3 regions of the Bacillus vallismortis genome follow, and region 3 is predicted to be linked to each of the others. Evidence: predicted binding sites of a transcription regulator. Region 3 holds the regulator's gene; each other region holds the start of a gene.

Region 1 (3,281 bases), 1.0 Mb from region 3:
TTTCTCGATTGCCATCCTGATCCTTGACATTACCAGTGTACAACAGATAAAGACGACCGTCTTTGGTGACAGCGCTACCCGAGTAGCAGCCGTTTTTATCGAACCAATCACTCGGTGCCAGCGCAATCTCTTCCCGCTTCCAATTCACAGCATCCGGACTCGTATAATGGCCCCAGAATTTCGCGCCATGCCCTGTCTGAAACGGCTGCCACTGAAAAAACACATGATAGCTACCCTTCCAATATATCACGCCATTCGGATCATTCAGCAGCCCAACCGGCGGCATGATATGAAAATGCTGGCGATGCGGATCGCTGTTAGCGATCCGCTCTTTTTTCTCCACTTCTTCATATGCCCGGCGACGAAGCTCCTGATCATGTGATGTCATTTTTTTCTCCCCTCATCTTCATTAATCTTCATGATAAACGCTGCGATGAATGCTGACACTCCCGCAATGGCCATTCCAATCAGATAGTTGATCAAGTTGCCAACACCAAACGGCGCAGCAATGGCGATCATCGGAATACCCGTTAACCCGTAAGCGTTTGCAGCAACCTGAGTAAATACGACATATGCACCGCCTAATGCGCCACCGATCATCGCGGCGATAAATGGCTTACGGTAGCGAAGATTGACTCCGAATATGACTGGTTCAGTAATGCCCAGAAAAGCAGAGAATGCAGCCGGAAGCGCGATTTCTTTTGTCTTTGCCTTTTTTGCCATAAAGAAGACGGCAAGGCCGGCCCCGCCCTGTGCGACATTCGCCATTGACCAAATCGGCAGCAAGTAGTTTTTGCCGATGTCCGCAATAAGTCCTGCCTCAATCGCATGGAAACTGTGATGGACGCCTGTCAAAACAATAAGTGAATACGTGCCCCCGAAAATCAGACCCGCGACAAAACCGGCATGATCATATACATACGTTAAAGCAACCGTAATGCCGGAGCCAAGCGCTCTGCCTAAAGGACCAATCGCGATAAAAGCTACAAACCCGGTGACAATCACTGTGACAAAAGGTGTAACAAGCAAATCTACGGAATGAGGAACCACTTTTCTTGTCCATTTCTCAATCTTGCTCATCACATAAACCGCTAGCAGGACAGGGATGACAGTTCCCTGATAGCCAAGAAGCGCGATATCAACTCCAAAAAGATGCATAAAATCCGGTGTTGCTTCCGCCAATCCCCAAGGATTCAAAAGCGTCGGATGAATCATGATTCCCCCGATAACCGCTCCCAAGTAAGGGTTGCTGCCAAACTCTTTTGAAGCACTGACCCCGATTAAAATCGGCAAGAAAATAAAGGCCGCGCTTGAAAACATATCAAGCAGCTGCAGCAAAGCAGAATCCTTGCTCATCCATTGAAACGCATTGATCATTCCCAACAATCCCATTAATAGACCGCTGGCGACAATAGCCGGAATGATTGGAACAAAAATATTTGAAAGCGTTTTCGCAAATCTCGCAGCTGGATTCAGTTTGTCTTTTGCCGCATCCTGGTGATTTACAGGTTCGTCACGTTCGACATCAACTTCCTTCGAAAAAGCATCGTACACCTTATTGACAAGGCCTGTTCCGAAAATGATCTGGTACTGGCCCGAGCTGCTGAAAGCGCCTTTGACGCCATCAAGCTCTTCTACTTGTGTTTGATCTATCTTTGATTCATCTTTCATCACTAAACGCAGTCTTGTTGCACAATGAGCCGCGCTGATAATGTTTTCTTTGCCCCCGAGAAGCTCGATGAGTCGTTTTGCAGTCTCTTTGTAATCCATTTTGTCTTTCCTCCTTTTATTTAAACAAAAAAGACCTAAAATTCGGCAATGAATAAAGGACACAGCGATCCTTTTTCATTTACGCAAATTTTAGGTCTTGCCTGCTTTACCAGTCACAATCCCGCTTATTCAGATTAAGAATACGCTTTCATCATAAAACATGATAGCGTTTTCGTCAACTGTTTTTTAGTTAAAAAGTTTGATAAAACATTTAGACATAAATTCGTAAAATTTAATTGTGAAATACTTCACAATATCATGCTATACTATGCTCAACCATCAAAGAAAGCAGGAAAAGAACATGGAAACTCAAGCATTGCAAAAGGTTGAACAGTACGCTTTACAAAAACAAAATATATTTGTTTCCAGCAAAATGCGTTATGTGCTCAGATCTATTTTGGCCAGCATGTTTATCGGTTTCGGCATTACAGCCGCAAGCAAAACAGGCAGCTATTTCTTCATCGCTGATTCTCCGTTTGCCTTTCCGGCAGCCGCTGTCACATTCGGGGCAGCTATTCTGCTGATTGCTTACGGCGGCGGGGATTTATTTACCGGCAATACCTTTTATTTCACCTATACCGCACTTCGAAAAAAACTTCGCTGGCGGGACACCCTGTACTTGTGGATGACAAGCTATGCCGGCAATTTAATTGGCGCCATCCTATTTGCCATTCTGATTAGCGCGACAGGACTTTTTAAGGAGGCTTCTGTTCACTCCTTTTTGATTCATCTGGCAGCGCACAAAATGGAGCCGTCCGCTTCCGAACTGTTTTTCAGAGGAATGCTGTGCAATTGGCTTGTGTGCCTCGCCTTTTTCATCCCGATGTCTCTCAAAGGAGAAGGAGCCAAGCTGTTTACCATGATGCTTTTTGTTTTCTGCTTCTTTATTTCCGGTTTTGAGCACAGCATTGCCAATATGTGCACATTCGCCATCTCACTTTTGATCGAGCACCCTGATACAGTGACACTGACGGGAGCGGTCAGAAACTTAATTCCTGTTACACTCGGAAATCTGGCCGCTGGAATGGTCATGATGGGATGGATGTACTACAAGCTCAATCCCGATAAATAAAAAACTTCCAGAGATCACTCTCTGCAAGTCAAAGCGGTTATTCCGAGAGATCTTGAAGACGCTGGACATGCAGCGTGATATAGCCGGCCTCGGACTCCGGCAAATGCAATTGATATTCATTTTTCAAAAACTCCGCCAGCTCCAGCGCACATTGATAGGCAAATGAATACTTTTTTTGGATGAAATAAAGCATCTCCTCGTCCATATGATGGAGCGCTTCATTTGATTCCAACCGGCTGACCGCGTATCGCAAATGCGTGACAAGGCGTTGATAGGAAATGCTGTTTTCATCCACCTTTCGATTAAAGTAGTTTTCTATTTTTTCTATCATTTCTTTAATCATGGTCGTATGCTTCAGCGCTGAATACATGCTATCCGCATCCATCTTCGCCGTATGGATGTGGAGGGCAATATAACCCGCTTCATCTTCAGGCAGGGA
Region 2 (3,281 bases), 330 kb from region 3:
TGTTGTTTGATACAACAGTCCGCCTTCTTGGAAAAGCGCCTTGAAGGCAGGAAGGCTCCAGATTGTGATCGCCGCGGTTAAAATGTAGAAAGGAGACCACGCTTTCGCAATGTCAGCGGCACTGTAAGCCTTTTTCTCACCAGCCTCGCCGGCTCCTTCCTCCCGGTACATCTCTTTCGGCTGCCATTTGCGGAGGAAGAGCGCAAGCCCGCCCATGCTGAATAAGGAAGCCAAAATGTTTGCTAATTCCGGCCCGAGCACCGCCATTGTCAGTGTCTGAACCGCTGTATACACACCGCTCACAAACAACAGGGCAGGCCAAGTCTGTTTGATTCCTTTCATTCGGTCTAAAAGGAAGACGAGCAGAAACGGAATGAAAAATGTGATCATCGGTAATGTCCACATCAATGTCCGTGACAGTTCAAGAGCGGACAAATTACCTATCTGCGCCCCTGTAATGACAGGAATTCCGATCGCCCCGAAGGCTCCGGAGGCTGCGTTCGCAATCAAGCAGAGTGCTGCCGCTTTTAACGGTTTAAAACCGAGTTCGACGAGCAGCGCCGCACTAATCGCAATCGGAACACCAAAGCCGGCCGCGCCTTCCAAAAACGCGTTAAAACAAAAACCTATTAATAATAGCTGTATTCGTTGGTCTGGCGAAATGCCGGCAATGCTGGAACGAATAATCGTGAACTTTCCGGTTTTCACAGCGATTTTATACAGCCACACCGCCATCAGGACGATATAGCCAATCGGCCACAGGCCGCTCCCGATTCCTAATAAAACAGAAGAAATGGCTTTTTCAATCGGCATATGAAATGCCAGAACAGAGACGATGAAACTGACGGCTAAGGTAAGGAATGCCGCGAGAATGCCTTTCATTTTAAAAACAGTTAAAGCCAAGAGAAAAAAGAGAATTGGAGTGAGCGCCACAAGTGCGCTCACATACTCGTTTCCAAACGGATTATACAGCTGCTCCCACATTGACAATCAGCCCTTTACTTTGAAGTTGATTCTAGTTGACGTTTTGTTTTGCAAAATGCGGCTTTAAAATGTTTTTAAGGACACCTGCGCTGTGAAGGAACTGTTCTTTTTCTTTCTCATTTAAGTTCAGCTCAGTAATGCCTGCAATACCTCCGCGGTTGACAACAGCAGGAACACCGATGTACACGTCATCTTCGCCGTATTGCCCGTCCAGATATGTGCTGACAGTTAAAATGCTGTTTTCATTATGAAGAATGGCTTTTGTAATACGGGCAAGACTCATCGCAACACCGTAATAAGTCGCACCTTTTTTCTCAATAATATGGTAAGCGGCGTTTTTCACGTCATCTACGATCTGGTCAAGCTCCTCTTGTTTATACGCAGCATTTTTTTCAACAAGTTCACTAACCGGCATACCGCCGATATTCGCGTGGCTCCAGACAGGAAGCTCTGTGTCGCCGTGCTCGCCGATAATATGCGCATGCACGTTTTGAGGCGCCGCGCCAAAGTATTCGCTCAGCATGTAACGGAATCTCGCAGAATCTAGTGTTGTGCCGCTTCCGATCACCCGCTCTTTTGGCAGGCCGCTGAATTTCCATGTCGCGTAAGTCAGAATATCAACCGGATTTGTCGCGATTAAGAAAATGCCGTCAAATCCGCTCGCCATCACTTCACTGACGATTCCTTTGAAAATCTTTATATTCTTTTCTACTAATTCAAGGCGTGTCTCACCAGGTTTTTGGTTTGCTCCGGCGCAGATGCAGACAATATCAGCATCCTTGCAGTCTTCATATGTTCCGTAAGATGTTTTGACCGGTTGCGGCGCAAACGCTTTTCCGTGGTTTAAATCCATTACATCGCCCATTGCTTTTTCTTTATTTAGATCAATGACCACAAGCTCATCTGTGATCGCTTGGTTCAATAACGCAAATGCATAACTGCTTCCAACAAAACCCGCTCCGATTAAAGCTACTTTATTTACATGTTTGTTCATCATTAATCATCCTTCCAAGGGTATGTTTTTCTTTGATGTTTGTTTGTGAAGTATTTCACATTTATATTGTGCAATATTTCACAAACTATTGCAAGAGAAAAGTTTTGTCTGATTTATGAACAAAAAAGAAACCATCGAGGATGGTTTCTCAAATGATACCAAAATCTTAAAACGGTCTATCATTTTAGGATTTTGGCATCTTTTCAGGTGATGTAAATACCCTTGAAATCTAGGAAGGACGAGCATCATCGACGGGCAGACCTGACATCGAATGCGAGGGTTTGTCGACACGCTGAGAAATGATCCATGTTGGTTTCTATGAGATTCTCTCCTCGCTTTCCCTCAATAAGGAAGAGAACCGCTTAAGCCAGAGTTGTTATATACACCATTTTGCACATAATCAAATCCAGGCTGATTTTGGCCGGGCACTTGGGCGCTGCCATTATTAAACACCACTTTGGCGTTCGTTGTATCCGTATCCGCAGGAAGCGTCAGCGTGTAAATTCCATCCGCATTCCTAGCCATTGCTTTTCCCGGCCAAGATCCGGTCAATTCGATTGTCCGGCCTCCATCCTGTTTATAGATATAAGCATTTACTTGGCCCCAATGATTCGGATTTTGATAGCCGATTGTATTAGCCAAAGACGGATCTCTTTTTATAAAAGTGTATTTCTGCGTCTTCGTTACACCATCACTGTTCGTCCCTGTTAACGTGATATTGTATGTCTTGCCAAACGGATCTCCCTTTCCGATCGTTAGCTGATCCCCATCTTTGAACGCAGTTTCTTGCCCATTATTCATTTGATACACGGCTTTTGCCGTATTCGCATTTGCACGCAGGGTGATCGTCAGTTGATCATTGAAGGAATGTGTTACCCCTGTTTTGACATTCTCAATGAAGACGTGAGGACCGTTTGCGATATCGTCAGGATAAAGAACAGCCACAGATCTGGCATTGATCGTGCCTGTCAATTTACCATTCGTGACTTGAAATGCACCGGCACCAGCTTTATTATCATAGCTGCCATCAGGTAATTTCGTTGGCGTATTGATGGTGACAGAAGATGAACCTGCGTTTGCCAGCACAACGCCCTGTGAGCCGCGCTGATTCATGAATACCTGATTGTTTCCATTCGGATTCGAAAGTTCCTCAGGCTGTCCAGCCATTACATTGTGAAAAGTATTGACCGCAACGATAGCTTGGTCTTCAAACAAAGCACTCCCGCGATCGCCTATTTGGCTTTTCCCCGGGAATCTTACGCCATTCCCGCCGCCCTCAGGCCTGGAAAAGAAGAGAGGCGTA
Region 3 (3,281 bases):
TGTTCACGCTGATTTGAAACACCTTCTTCTTTATACAGCAATGGGCTTTACCTTTGCCTTCTTGTATGCCAGAACAAAACGGATATGGGTGCCGATTTTCGCCCATGTCATGATGAATACGTTTGTCGTTATCATGCAGCTTGAGCCTGTTCAGAAGTATCTTGAACAGCAGAGCACACAAATGCAATTGATTATTGGAGGATTATTTTCATGAGAAACCCGGTCGTTTGGGGAATGATCTATTTTGCCGTAGGGTGCATCTTTACTTATCTTGCCGCAAGCTCGCCAGGCAGCATGTGGTCATTCTACTCCATCCTGCTGATGGTGTTCGCCGCCTACAACATCAGCATTTCATTTAAGATGTTCGCCTTTTCATTTAAAATCAAAAAGAACCAGAAATAAAGAAAACCCATTTCTCGGAGAGAAATGGATTCGAAATTAAATCCTAAAACGGTTTTCGTTTTAGGATTTTGTCATTTTTCAGCGTGATTGAGAACCCTTGAAGCCTAGGAAAAGCGAGCATTGGAGCGGAGCGAATGTTTTAATTCGTGAGCACCAACGCACAGGCTTGACAACGAATGCGAGGGTTTGTCAACACGCTGAATCCATTTCTCACATGAGAAATGGATTTTTATGATTGCCCGGAAGACACGTCCTGATCGGAAGCGCTGCTTTTCTGCGCTTTCCGATAAGCGGCCCTCGATATCAAAATACTGATTTCATATAAGATCAAAAGCGGAACAGTGACCATCATATGAGACAAAAGCTCAGGAGGCGTAATCAAGGCAGCGATCACAAGCAGCACAAAATACGCATACTTTCTGACCTTCGCTAAGAACATCGGAGTCACAATTCCAAGCCTGGTCAAAAACATGAGGATGACCGGCATTTGAAACAATAAGCCGAACGGAATTGTCAGCTGCAGGAGAAAGTGAAAATACTCATTAATTCCGATCACCTGATTGACATTCAAGTCTTGAGAGATTCGCTTCATAAAATCAACCACAAAAGGAAATAAAATATAATATGAAAAGGATAAGCCCGCTAAAAACAGCAAAACAGAGATTGGAATGTAGCTGAGCGTCACTTTTCGCTCTTTCTCATAAAGGCCCGGGCTCACAAAAGCCCAAAGCTGATACAGAATCACCGGCGAGGTCAGGACAATTCCGATGATAAACGCGAATTGCATAAACACAAAAAGCGGGTCTGTCAGGTTAAACGCGTTAAGCGTCAGCTCTTTCGCCTCATCTGTTTCTTGCAGATATACAATAATCGGCTTCGCTAAAAAAAACCCTGCGATAAAGAAAACGACAAAGGCCAACGCCACAACCAGCAATCGTTTTCGAAGCTCAGCAATATGCTCCAGCAGCGACATTTGATTCACTTTCATTCTTGTCATCCTTACTTACTGATCTTCTTTCTTTTTTTCCTCTTCATCACTCGTTAATCCTTTAGTAGCGTTTTTGAATTCACGAAGTGTGTCTCCAGCTGCTTTCCCCAGTTCAGGCAGCTTTTTGGGACCGAAGATAATCAAAGCAATGATTGCGATAACAGCAAGGCTTCCAGGACCGATCGGCATATGTGGGCTCCTCCTTTCCCTCTATTCGATTTCCTCCAAAACTGAATAATGCTTTAAGAAATAGACAAGTGACTGAAGCTCTACAGCTAAATCTATATGGTGAATTCGAATGTGGTCCGGCACATTCAAACGGGCCGGCGTAAAATTAAGAATACCCTTTATCCCTAACGCGACTAATCTGTCTGTAATGGGCTGAGCGGCAACTGCTGGCACTGTTAGAATGGCAACTGATTCATCTTTTACATACTGTTCAAGGTCATTAAGATTATAGACGGGCACACCGCCTACCTCAGTTCCTATTTTACTCTCATTTATATCAAAAGCCATAGAAATTTTTGTGTTATTATTTTTTGTGAAATTATAGTGAAGAAATGCCGTTCCCAAGTTCCCGACACCAATCAAGATGACATCTGTCATTTCATCCTGATCAAGCGTTTTGCGGAAAAAAGACAGCAAATAATCCACGTTATATCCATATCCTTTTTTGCCAAGAGCTCCAAAATAGGAAAAATCCCTGCGAATCGTGGCGGAATCAACCTTTACGGCATCACTGAGTTCAGCGGAAGATACACGCTGTTTTCCTGACGCATGCAGGTTCTTTAAAAAGCGATAGTAGAGCGGCAGCCGTTTTGCCGTCGCCTGCGGAATTTTTGATTGATCCTTATTCATTTTTGGTCCTCCACATTATACTCGGATAGTTCTCTTTTAAAGTCACCGTTTTTCCCGCCTGTCTTTTCAAGCAAGAAAGTAGGGCCGATGACCATCCCTTTATCAAGAGCCTTGCACATATCGTAAACAGTAAGAGCGCACACCGATGCAGAAGTGAGCGCTTCCATTTCCACACCTGTACTCCCTTTCGTTTTGACCTGTGCTTTTATATGAAGTATAACTTCTGTTTCTTTTATTTTCCAGTCAAACGATATGTCTACCCCGCTCAGTGATAGCGGATGGCACATCGGAATGATATTGGACGTTTGCTTTGCGGCCATAATGCCTGCCACCTGCGAAACAGCCAATACATCTCCTTTACCGATATCGTGACTTTGTATTTTCTCGTACACTTCATGCTTCATGTGTACGCTTGAAACAGCCGCCGCAGTACGGACAGTCGAAGATTTTTCGCTGATATCCACCATCTGGGCTCGTCCCTGTTCATTAAAATGAGAAAATCCATTCATATTCAAACTCTCCTTAAAAAGATCATACACTATTTTCTTCTCTATGTCTTATTCGGCCAATGTATTGTTTGCTGACTTCTGATTGATAAGCTACACTTAACTTATTATAGCAGAGGTGAAATAATATGATGATCTTACAAGTTAATCAGCTGTCCAAATCATTTGGTGCTGATACTATTTTAAACAATATAAAGCTGGAAGTCAGAAATCGTGATCGCATTGCCATTGTTGGTCGAAATGGCGCGGGTAAATCCACGCTGCTTAAAATTATCGCAGGCCAGCTATCGTATGAAAAGGGCGAAATCATTAAACCGAAAGATATGACAATGGGATATCTCGCCCAGCATACGGGCTTGGATTCTAAGCTTACCATAAAAGAAGAGCTGCTGACTGTTTTTGACCACTTGAAAGCAATGGAAAAAGAAATGCGGACGATGGAAGAAAAAATGGCGGCAGCTGATCCGGATGAATTGGAAAGCATTATGAAAACCTATGACCGGCTTCAGCAGGAATTCAAAGATAAA

What was found. The regulator Rex, encoded in region 3, represses fermentation and respiration genes when NADH is low (regulators of the CRP and FNR family bind a similar motif). The targets are predictions, from matches to a motif close to TTGTGAAATATTTCACAA.
Region 1: a site for Rex is predicted at 2,007-2,024, ahead of BV11031_RS20525 (formate/nitrite transporter family protein). Genes of this name have one in related genera too.
Region 2: a site for Rex is predicted at 2,022-2,039, ahead of BV11031_RS16870 (L-lactate dehydrogenase). Genes of this name have one in related genera too.

Annotation. Positions count from the first base shown of each region.
Region 1 is NZ_CP026362.1:3,884,054-3,887,334, reverse strand. It holds gene sacA (sucrose-6-phosphate hydrolase) at 1-388, opposite strand, end outside; gene scrA (PTS system sucrose transporter subunit IIBC) at 385-1,770, opposite strand; gene BV11031_RS20525 (formate/nitrite transporter family protein) at 2,072-2,842, shown strand; gene sacT (sac operon transcriptional antiterminator SacT) at 2,880-3,281, opposite strand, start outside.
Region 2 is NZ_CP026362.1:3,207,829-3,211,109, forward strand. It holds gene BV11031_RS16865 (L-lactate permease) at 1-984, opposite strand, end outside; gene BV11031_RS16870 (L-lactate dehydrogenase) at 1,016-1,981, opposite strand; gene amyE (alpha-amylase) at 2,321-3,281, opposite strand, start outside.
Region 3 is NZ_CP026362.1:2,879,170-2,882,450, forward strand. It holds gene BV11031_RS15175 (CPBP family intramembrane glutamic endopeptidase) at 1-214, shown strand, start outside; gene BV11031_RS15180 (YdiK family protein) at 211-402, shown strand; gene tatC (twin-arginine translocase subunit TatC) at 632-1,399, opposite strand; gene tatAY (sec-independent protein translocase protein TatAY) at 1,406-1,579, opposite strand; gene BV11031_RS15200 (redox-sensing transcriptional repressor Rex) at 1,601-2,248, opposite strand; gene moaC (cyclic pyranopterin monophosphate synthase MoaC) at 2,245-2,757, opposite strand; gene BV11031_RS15210 (ABC-F family ATP-binding cassette domain-containing protein) at 2,883-3,281, shown strand, end outside.